3 regions of the Streptomyces sp. NPDC090088 genome follow, and region 2 is predicted to be linked to each of the others. Evidence: riboswitches for the same ligand, from Rfam matches in the RefSeq annotation. Region 2 holds a riboswitch; each other region holds the start of a gene.

Region 1 (3,580 bases), on a different contig from region 2:
TCTGCTCGATCGCCGCGGCGGATTCCTTGAGTTGCTGGTAGGCGGCCGCGATCTGCTGGTCCAGCTCGGCGAGTTCACGGTCGACGTCGGACCGGGCCCCGTCGGGCACCGCCGTCAACTCGGCGCCGACGTCGGGGCAGTAGACCGTGGGCGCGGAGAGCACCTGGCCCTGCCAGGGCTGCTGGTCCGAGCCGCCCTCGGTGGCCGACGCGTAGACGTTCACCGCGACCAGTCCTCCCCCGCCGAGCATCAGCGCGACCGCTGCGAAGGTCGCGCGTCGTGCACCGGTCGGTCGTCTGCGCCTGTTGCGTCTCAAGGTCGTACTCACGGTCGTACCCCTGGGTGGTCGTGGGCGGCCGGGCATGGAAATCCCCGGCTTCATACGGACCGCGGCACCGCCGTGTTCAACGGTCCCAGAAATTCACGGTGACCTCACAGGTAGCATCATCGAGGAGTGACCATCCAACTACGGAGCGAACTCATCGGGGACCCGGATCGCGCCGCGCGATTTTTATATTTCATGGGAAACTGGTGCGAAAACGGCGGGGAGGTGACCCTGTCATGAGCGAGGCGGAGATCGACTACGCGGCGGTGTTCCAGACACTGCCCGGGATGGTGGCCCTGTTGACCCCCGAGTTGGTGTACGCGGACGCCAACGAGGAGTTCCTGCGCATGGCCGGGCGCAAGCGCGAGGACATGATCGGCCGGTATCTCTTCGACGTGTTCCCGGACAACCCGAACGACAGCACCGCGACCGGTATGCGCAACCTGGAGACCTCACTGCTGCGGGTGCTGGCCACCGGCGAGCGGGACACCATGGCCCTGCAGCGGTACGACGTGGAGCTCCCCGACCGGCCCGGGCACTGGGAGCAGCGCTACTGGAGCCCGGTGAACGTGCCGGTCCTCGGCCCGGACGGGAAGGTCGTGCTGCTGGTGCACCGGGTCGAGGAGGTCACCGAGCTGATCCGGGCGCGCCGGACCGTCGGCGACGGCCGGACCCAGGTCCTGGAGGCCGAGCTGTACCGGCGCGCGGGCGAACTGCAGGAGATCAACGAGCAGCTGCGGCAGGCGCACGCCCGGGAGCGCGAGGTGGCGGTCGCCCTCCAGGAGGCGATGCTGCCCGCTCCCCGGCAGCTGGAGCACCACCGGGCGGCCGTGCGCTACCGGCCGGCCACCGGGTCGCTGCACGTGTGCGGCGACTGGTACGACCTGGTCGACCTGGTCAGCGGCGACTGCATCGGCGTCTCGGTCGGCGACGTGGTCGGGCACGGGCTCGAAGCGGCCTGTGTCATGGGGCAGTTGCGCAGTGCGCTCAGCGCGGTCTCCCGGGTGGCCGAGGGCCCGGCGCAGGCGCTCGGCGTACTGGGGCGGTACGCGCACGTGATCGACGGCGCCGAGTCGGCCACCGCCGTGACGGCGTTCGTCGACTTCGCCCGCCACACGGTCACCTACAGCAGCGCCGGGCACCCGCCGCCCGCCCTGCTGCACCCCGGCGGACGGGTGGAACTCCTCGACCGGGCCACCGATCCCCCGCTCGACGCCCGCCCCGATCCGCTGCCGCGCCCGCAGGCCGTCACCGCGTTCGAGGACGGCGCCACCCTTGTCCTCTATACCGACGGACTCGTCGAGCGCCGCCACGAGGACATCGACACCGGGCTCGCCCGGCTCACCCGATCCCTCGCCGCGCACCGCGAGTTGGACCCCGAGGATCTCGCCGACGCCGTCCTGCGGGAGCTGCTGCCACCGGAGGGCGCGACCGACGACACCGCCCTGGTCGTCGTACGACTGTGATCGGCGGATGCGCGAAATGCCGTCCCGCGCAGCCCCATACCGAACAGTACGACGAACATCACAAATACGTATCGGACATTACGCACGTCAACCTTCACACGAGTGACACAAGTTGGCTAAGTTGACGGGTAAGCCGCTCGGCTCCCCCCGGCGAATCCCGTCGGGCCGCGCGGCCTCCGCCGAGTCCGGCGCCCTCGTGGGGCGATCCGGAGCCGGGGACCCAACCGATCACTGGGGTGAATCGGCCAACTGCCCACAGGGGCAAGGGCCGTAGGGCATACCTTCCGGATTCGACGCCCGAACCCGACAGCTAACCCGGTAGGCGGAGTACGGAAGGAGCACGACCCCCATGGCGTCCGAGAGCCGTGACGAGGTTCGACAGCGGATCAACAACCTCTACGACCAGGCCGAGAACGCCACCGGGAACTACAACGCCACCCGTGCGATGAGCGGAGGCTCGCGCTCACGCGGTGTCCCGCTGTTCAAGCGGCCCCGCCGTGACGATCCGGGGCTGGACAACATCGCGCGGGAGTGGTTCGACGGCGCGCGTTCGAGGCTGGGGCCGAGCGTCCCCGCCGCGCTGCCCTCCGACCGCATGCCCGACCGGCCCGGCCCGCGCCGGCCCGTCAGCTCCATGGCCGCCGACCTGCTCGGCCAGCTGGAGGGCTCCGGTCCGTCCCGGCTGGAGCTGACCGCGGGACCCTCGGGGCAGACCGAGATCGAGGTCGTCCGCGAACTGCCGGCGCGCCCGAAGCTGGAGCTGACGGCCGGGCCCGCCGCCGCACTGCCCGCCGGGCCGTCGAGCCCGCCCAAGGCCCTGTCCGCCGCCGCGCCGCAGCGGGCCGCGCCGGGCACCTCCAAGACCAAGAACCAGCTCAAGATCGCCAAGGCCCGCGAGCTGCTGTCCCAGCGCACCGGACAGCGTGCGGTGGCGGCGCTCGAGGCGGCCCCCGCCGCGCAGACGCAGATCTCGTGGGGCGTCACCGAGGCCCAGGCCCCGGCGCAGCAGCAGTGGGCGGCCCCCGCCATGGGCATCCCGGCCCAGCGCACCGACAGCGGCTCCTTCGGGTCCGGCGCGCCCGCCGGCCCGGGCAGGCTCCCGGCGTCGACCCCGTCGGACACCGGCACCATCCCCGTCGTGTCCCCCTCGGACACCGGCACCTTCCGCATCATGTCCCCCGGCACCGGCACCCCCCAGCGCAGGAACCCGGCAGGCGCCGGCGCGTCCCGCGTCATGGCCCCCGGCGGTGCGGGCACGCCCCAGCCGATGCCCCCGATGGACGCCGCCGCCTCCCGCGTCATGAGCCCGGGCAGCGCCCCCGCTACCCAGGTCATGCCTCCGGTGGACATGGGCGCCTCGCGCGTCATGAGCCCAGGCGGCGCGGCCGCGACTCAGGTCATGCCCACGGTGGACACGGGCGCCTCCCGCGTCATGAGCCCGGGCAGCGCCGGCGCGCCGCAGCCGATGCCCCCGATGGACCTCGGCGCCTCCCGGGTGATGAGCCCGGGCAGCGCCCCCGCGACGCAGGCCATGCCTCAGATGGACATGGGCGCCTCGCGCGTCATGAGCCCGGGCAGCGCGGTCGCGCCCCAGGCCATGCCCCAGATGGACACCAGCGGCTCCCGGGTCATGGCCCCGGGCGGTACGGGTGCCTTCCCTGCCGCCGGGTCCATGGACATGGGCGGCGTCCCGACCCCGGCGCCGGGGGACACCGGTTCCTTCCGCATCATGACCCCGGGCGCCACGGGCTCGTTCCCGATGCCGACGTCGCCCGACGCGGGTGCCTAC
Region 2 (3,580 bases):
AAGCGGACGGAACTGCGCAACCAGCTCGTCCTCAACCTCGCCCGCGAGGACGTCCAGGAGTACCTCTGGCAGCAGCTCGACACCCTGCTGTCCAGCGCCCCGATCGACTACGTCAAGTGGGACTTCAACCGCTGCTTCACCGACGCGGGCTGGCCCGGCGAGCCCTATCCGCAGCGCCTGTGGGTCGACCACGTGCGCGGGCTGTACGCCCTGCTCGACCGGATCCGCGCGGCCCACCCGAACGTCGCCATCGAGTCCTGCTCCGGCGGTGGCGGCCGGATCGACCTCGGCATCATGAGCCGTACCGACGAGGTGTGGACCTCCGACAACACCGACCCGCTGGACCGGCTCGCCATCCAGCACGGCTTCAGCCAGATCCACCCCGCGCGGGTGATGTCCGCCTGGGTCACCGACAGCCCGAACCACCAGCTCAACGGCCGGGTCAGCTCGCTGCGTTTCCGGTTCGTCAGCTCCATGGCCGGTGCGCTCGGTGTCGGCGGCGACCTCTCGCAGTGGACCGAGGAGGAGCTCGCCGAGGCCGGCGGCTGGGTGGAGCTCTACAAGGAGATCCGGCCGCTGGTGCAGCGCGGCGACCAGTTCCGGCTGCGGCCGCCGACCGGCGGGCTCAGCGCCGTGCAGTACACCCTCGGCGACGAGACGGTCGTCCTCGCCTGGCTCCAGGCGCAGAGCTACGGCGAGCCGGCGCCGGCGCTGCGGCTGCGGGGGCTCGACCCGACCGCGTCGTACGAATGCCGCGAAACGGGCGAAGTGCACCGGGGTGCCGTGCTGTTGCACCACGGTCTGCGCACCGGCCTGAAGGGCGACCTGGATGCGACGGTTCTCCGACTGCGCCGCATTTGAGTCCTCTGTCCGAATTGGCGCCTTCACTCCCCTTCATTCTAACTCGCTCTGGAATAAAGGGGAGTGATGGGCGAGTGCGTGAGGAGCGTCATATCCGTGACCGTCCGTCGCGCGTCATGTTCACGTAATTCTTGGTTTTCGCTGAGGAATTGATAAACGCGGGCCGGTGGAATTCACGGAGGGTGACCGTGATTTCCCGTAACGGATCAAGCGAAACTCGGACAGAGGGAACCAGTCGCTTGTCCGGGTGCGTCCTGCTCGCTTACGTTCGCCACGCATCCGGACGGAACGCCGAATCCTGCCGCCGTCCGGAGTCCCCACACACTCACCCGTGCCCGGCAGGAGCGGGGGACCCACCAGGTATGACCGCCTGTTCCGGTTCCCGGGACGGCTAGGGGTGTAGCCACGCGTTCACGTGTGGCCGGGCAGCTCCAGCCCGAACCCGACAGCTCACCTCGCAGGCGCCGGAGAGGAAATGCGCCATGCCCGCGAAGGGTAAGCACCGCCGTCCCAAGGCCCAGCGATTCACCCGCTCGATGGCCGTCGCCGGAACCGGCGGCGCCGCGCTGGCGCTGCCGCTCATGGGAGCCGCCGGCGCCCACGCGGCCACCGCGCAGTCCGTTCCCGAAAAGGCCGCGCAGTCGCTGCCGGGGGTCGAGAAGACGGCAATGGAGAAGACGGCGGCCGTGCGGAAGTCCGCCGCCGCGCGTGCCGCGCACCGCACCTACACGGTGGTCCCCGGTGACTATCTCTCGAAGATCGCCCGCGACCAGAACGTCAGCGGCGGCTGGCACCGGCTCTACGCCGACAACCGGCAGGCCGTCGGCGGCAACCCCTCGCTGATCCACCCGGGTCTCAAGCTCACGCTCGACGGCCGCCGCGCCGCGACGACGGACGGCACCACGGACTCCGGCTACCGGTCCGAGGCGCGGTCCTCCGACTCCTCCGACTCCTCGCCGTCCTCTTCGTCCTCTTCGTTCTCGTCGTCGTCCTCCGCGGACGCGTCCGTGACGAGCGCCTCCGGCTTCAGCCTCCCGGTCGTCGGTGCCACCGTCGGCACCGGCTACCACGTGGCCGGCGGCATGTGGTCCAGCGGCTACCACACGGGCGTCGACTTCGTCGTCCCGACCGGTACCCCGGTCAAGGCCGTCGGCGCCGGCACGGTCGTCACGGCCGGCTGGGGCGGCTCCTACGGCAACCAGGTCGTCATCCGGCTCGCCGACGGCTACTACGCGCAGTACGGCCACCTCTCCGCCCTCTCCGTCTCGGTCGGCCAGACCGTGACCGCGGGCCAGCAGGTCGGCCTCTCCGGCGCGACCGGCAACGTGACCGGCCCGCACCTGCACTTCGAGATCCGCACCACCCCCGACTACGGCTCGGACGTGGACCCGGTCGCCTACCTCCGCTCCAAGGGCCTCGCCGTCGGCTGACCCGCCGCCCCGACGCCCCGCCGCCCTGCCGCACACTCCGAAGGCCGGACCCCCGATCCCCGGGTCCGGCCTTCGGCGCGTTGCGTTCTTGTGGCGGGAGTGTTCAGGGCATCGACAACGACGGCGGTACGGCGGCACAGTTACCCCGTGAATGCAAGCGCTTTCTATCGGAAGGAATCCCGCGTATGACCACCACCCGCCGCGCCTTCGGAGCCCTGGCCGCCGGAACTGTCGGAGCCGCCCTCGCGGCCCTCGCTCCCGCCGCGCCCGCGAGCGCCGCGCCCCGGCACCGCCGGCTGCTCGCCCACGACGACTTCCGCCACGGCCTCGGCCAGTGGTTCGTCGAACTGGAACAGGGCGGTTCGGTCACCGCGTCGCACGGGATCCTGGAGGTCGACGTGCCGGCCGGCGCGACCGTCTGGTTCCGGCGCCGGCTCGAAGGGCCGTACGTCCTGGAGTACACCGCGACCCCGGTCTCGGCGGGCGGTCCCGACGACCGGGTGTCGGACCTCAACAACTTCTGGAACGCCACCGACGTCCGCTCCCCGGGCGACCTGTTCGCCACCCCGCGCGGCGGCGCCCTCGCCGAGTACGACTACCTCACGACCTACTACGCAGGCTTCGGCGCCAACTACAACACCACCACCCGGCTGCGCCGTTACGTCGGCGAACCCGGCGTCCGGCCGCTGATCTACGACTACACCGAGCCGCTGCTCGTCGCGAACGAACCGAACCGCGTCCGGATCGTCTCCGACGGCCCGACCGTGCAATGGTGGAACAACGGCCGGCCGGTGTTCGACTACACCGACCCGGAGCCTTACACGGGTGGGCACTTCGCGTTTCGGACCACATGGAGCCACTTCCGTATCAGTGACTTCCGGGTCTGGCGATCAACCCGTCAACGTCCCTGATGGGGGCCTTATTCCAGGCTTGGCAAAGTATTTAAAAGTGTCTTATCTCACCGATCGTCAACCCCTTATTACGGTCGCGTAGGTCACACCTCAAGGGGAATCATGGTCCGACGTGGCAGACGATTCGAAGAGTGACATTGCATCAGTGATCGGGTCGTACGTGGCGGTGGGGGACAGCTTCACCGAGGGCGTGGGCGACCCCGGCCCCGACGGGGCGTTCGTCGGCTGGGCCGACCGGTTCGCGGTACTGCTGTCGGACCGGCAGCCCGAAGGCGACTTCGATTACACCAACCTCGCCGTGCGCGGCAAACTGCTCGACCAGATCGTGGCGGACCAGGTGCCGCAGGCCCTGGAGCTCGCCCCGGACCTGGTCTCCTT
Region 3 (3,580 bases), on a different contig from region 2:
CACTTGAGGCCGAAACGCACAGTGAGTCTCAGGGCCGTGCTGTCCGTATTCTCTGATCATGGTCGCACCCCTCCCGTACTCACTGATCGCCACCGACCTGGACGGCTCGCTGCTGCGCGCCGACGACACCCTCTCGGACCGGTCGCTCGCCGCGCTCGCGCGGGCCGGCCGGGCCGGCGCCCGGCATCTCGTGGTGACCGGCCGCCCCGCGCCGAGAGTGCGCCCGCTCCTCGACGACCTCGGCAGCACGGGACTCGCGGTGTGCGGCCAGGGCGCGCAGGTGTACGACGCCGGCGCGCACCGTCTGCTGTGGTCGGTCACCCTGGACCGGGAACTGGCGGAGACCGCCCTCGGCAAGATCGAGGCCGAGGTCGGCCAGGTGTACGCGGCGGTCGACCAGGACGGCGTGGACGGGCTCACGCTCATCGAACCGGGCTATCTGATGCCCCACCCCACGCTGCCCGCCCTGCGCGTGGGCCGGCGCGACGACCTGTGGTGCGCGCCCATCAGCAAAGTGCTGCTGCGCCACCACACCCTGTCCGACGACGAGCTGGCGGCGACCGCCCGCGCGGTGGTCGGGTCGCTCGCCACGGTCACCATGTCGGGGCCGGGAACCGTCGAACTCCAGCCGTGCGGGGTGACCAAGGCGACCGGGCTGGCGCTGGCCGCCGACCACCTGGGCCTGCGCCCCGAACAGGCCATCGCCTTCGGGGACATGCCCAACGACATCCCCATGTTCGACTGGGCGGCCTACGGGGTGGCGATGGCCAACGCCCACCCCGAACTCAAGGCGGTGGCCGACCGGATCACCTTGTCGAACGAGGACGACGGAATCGCCGTCGTCCTCGAAGGACTGTTCCCGTAGGGCTGTTGCCCGTAAGGCCACAAGGCCACACAGCGGTTGGACGCCATTGAGCGGCTCGGGCCGTCTCAAACCTCGGTGATCAGTAGGCGCCGTGGACGTTGTCGATCGAGCCGTACCGCGCGGCGGCGTAGTTGCAGGCGGCAGTGATGTTCGCGACCGGGTCGTAGATGTCGAACGACGTGCCGTCCACGTGGTAGGTCTTGAACGTCGGGTCGATCACCTGGAGCAGGCCCTTGGACGGGATGCCCTTGGCCGCGTTGGAGTCCCAGAGGTTGATCGCCTGCGGGTTGCCGGAGGACTCGCGTATCACGTTGCGGTAGATGCCGTTGTAGGTGCCCGGGATGTGCTTCTCCGCCATGATCGCGAGCGACTCCCGGATCCAGCCGTCGAGGTTGTTCGGGTACCCGGCAAGGGTCGTCGAGGGCGTCGTGGCGGTGGGGGCGGAGGCGACGGCCGCCGAGGCGGTGGTCGCCCCGAGGAGCGGGAGGGCGAGTACGGCGGCGCCGGTACCGGCGACGGCGAGTGCGCGGACGATGCGGTTACGGCGGGGACGGCGGTTCTGAGCGGCAGCAGACATGGCGAAGTTCCTCTCCGTCGCCTGCGAGGTGAGCTGTCGGGTTCGGGCCCGGGGAGTGCCCGGCCGCACCGCCCGAAGGCGAGGCGACTTCACCCCTAGCCGTTCCGGTACGACGTCCGTCGATGACGTCGGTCGCCCGGTCCGGCGGCTTACCTGGTTCCCCCGCTCCTGCCGTGCGAATGGACTCGTCAATGGGTCACGACGGGCGGCGGCAGGATTCGGCGTCCGCCCGGCGAGCGGGAACGTATGCGAGAGCACATGTCCGGAACAAGTGTCAGATTCACATAAAGAACCGATTGACCTTGATCTATGACGTATGAGGTACTTGATCCTTTGCGGTTGCCAACCCTCAACTCGCCCACGGGGAAAGGGAAGGAAGGGTCGCCTTACGGGATATGTGGCATCTGACCCCGCGTGACCTACTTCACGAAACCGCAATTAAGTCAAATCGGACATGAGGGATTTCCTGGAATCCCCTCCTCTCTGGGGCGAGTGAGAAGTGGACCTATTGCCATTCGCGCGAAATGCCCCTTTGAGGGGCAAGGAGGTGGCCCGCGTCACGGGTGATTTCGCATGTAGTCTGACTTTTTGTATTGCGGATAATTTGGACTTTAGGGGTGAATGGTCCCGCCGCTCGCGGCCGGTGCCGGGAAGGGTCGCTCTCGACGGGTGCGTGATCCTGGTCACGTCATGCCGGGTGGTGGGCCGACCGCCTGCGGTGCGTGCGTGTCCGTCGTGAGGCGGAACCCCCGCCGCGGGGCCGGTCGTTGTCATGGTGAATTGTCCGCGGTGGTGGGAGGTGCCGAAGATGGCGCCGGTGTCGTCCGTGCGGAGGTCCTCGTGGGTGGTCCCGTGAACGAGGGAGGGTGCCCGGGCGGGCATGATGTGCGCCCGTCGGCTTCGGCCGGCGGCGGAAGGGGTACCCCCGGGCAGGTGATGTCGGCCGGAGAAGGTGCGGCGGTTCCCCGGCGGGGCTCTGCCGCCGGACCCGCCCGACCCGGACCCGGACCCGCCCGACCCGGACCCGGCGGTGCCGCTCAGGGACACGGCCTATGCCGCGGTTCGGGACAACCGCCAGCACTTCCTGTTAAGTCAGTGGATGTCAGGTCGTATCAGCTGATCAAAAACATACCGGTCGTGATCCGATAGCGCCCGGGGTGTAACGGTGGGCGCCCTCGGTGATCGAAACCTGACCGGATACGCTGACTTGAGTGATGGCAGCGACCTATCGACAAACCGTGTAATCGCCAGTGGACACCAGCAGACAGGAGACCCCTCGTGACCGTCGGGCCGTTCGGGCTGAGCGTGCGGGACCAGGCTCTGGAAGCCGATGTCCAGGCCGGATTGACGGCTGTCGAGGAGGGCTTGCTAGAGGCCACCAAAAGTGAGGTCCCCTTCATCACGGAGGCCGCACAGCACCTCGTGCGCGCCGGCGGAAAGCGGTTCCGCCCGCTGCTGGTGATGCTCGCCGCGCAGTTCGGCGACCCGTACGCGCCGGGTGTCGTGCCGTCGGCCGTGGTCGTCGAGCTGACCCACCTGGCCACCCTGTACCACGACGACGTCATGGACGAGGCCTCCGTACGGCGCGGCGTCGACAGCGCCAACACCCGCTGGGGCAACTCGCTCGCCGTTCTCACCGGCGACTTCCTCTTCGCGCGCGCCTCCCAGATCCTCGCCGATCTCGGTCCCGAGGCGGTGCGGGTCCAGGCCCTCGCGTTCGAACGGCTGGTGACCGGCCAGATCCTGGAGACGGCAGGCCCGACGGACGGCCGCGATCCGGTCGACCACTACCTCGACGTGCTCAGCGGCAAGACCGGCTCGCTGGTCGCGGTCTCCTGCCGCTTCGGCGCGATGCTGTCCGGTGCCGACGAGACGGTCGTGGACGTCCTCACCCAGTACGGCGAACGCCTCGGCGTCGCCTTCCAGCTCGCCGACGACGTCCTGGACATCGCCTCCGACTCCCACGAGTCCGGCAAGACCCCGGGGACCGACCTCCGCGAGGGCGTCCCCACGCTGCCGGTGCTGCGGCTGCGGGAGCGGGCGGCACGCCTGGCGCTCGCCGAGGACGTCGCGCTGTGCGAGCTGCTGGACTCCGACCTCACGGACGACGTGCGGCACGCGGAGGCCCTGGCGGCACT

Evidence for each region. Region 2 has a riboswitch for cyclic di-AMP ahead of ACIPSJ_RS32355 (peptidoglycan DD-metalloendopeptidase family protein). Riboswitches for the same ligand answer to the same signal wherever they lie in the genome.
Region 1: it holds a riboswitch for cyclic di-AMP, as region 2 does, so the genes downstream of both, ACIPSJ_RS20865 (NlpC/P60 family protein) here and ACIPSJ_RS32355 (peptidoglycan DD-metalloendopeptidase family protein) in region 2, are expected to answer to the same signal.
Region 3: it holds a riboswitch for cyclic di-AMP, as region 2 does, so the genes downstream of both, ACIPSJ_RS09710 (transglycosylase SLT domain-containing protein) here and ACIPSJ_RS32355 (peptidoglycan DD-metalloendopeptidase family protein) in region 2, are expected to answer to the same signal.

What each region holds. Positions count from the first base shown of each region.
Region 1 covers NZ_JBIVDZ010000004.1:152,307-155,886, forward strand. Annotated here, with positions in the region: gene ACIPSJ_RS20855 (DUF1996 domain-containing protein) at 1-250, opposite strand, end outside; gene ACIPSJ_RS20860 (PP2C family protein-serine/threonine phosphatase) at 562-1,791, shown strand; cyclic di-AMP (ydaO/yuaA leader) riboswitch at 1,959-2,132, shown strand; gene ACIPSJ_RS20865 (NlpC/P60 family protein) at 2,141-3,580, shown strand, end outside.
Region 2 covers NZ_JBIVDZ010000007.1:302,305-305,884, forward strand. Annotated here, with positions in the region: gene ACIPSJ_RS32350 (alpha-galactosidase) at 1-861, shown strand, start outside; cyclic di-AMP (ydaO/yuaA leader) riboswitch at 1,178-1,338, shown strand; gene ACIPSJ_RS32355 (peptidoglycan DD-metalloendopeptidase family protein) at 1,344-2,291, shown strand; gene ACIPSJ_RS32360 (DUF6250 domain-containing protein) at 2,477-3,202, shown strand; gene ACIPSJ_RS32365 (SGNH/GDSL hydrolase family protein) at 3,348-3,580, shown strand, end outside.
Region 3 covers NZ_JBIVDZ010000002.1:236,658-240,237, forward strand. Annotated here, with positions in the region: gene ACIPSJ_RS09705 (HAD family hydrolase) at 59-865, shown strand; gene ACIPSJ_RS09710 (transglycosylase SLT domain-containing protein) at 945-1,442, opposite strand; cyclic di-AMP (ydaO/yuaA leader) riboswitch at 1,448-1,643, opposite strand; gene ACIPSJ_RS09715 (polyprenyl synthetase family protein) at 2,721-3,580, shown strand, end outside.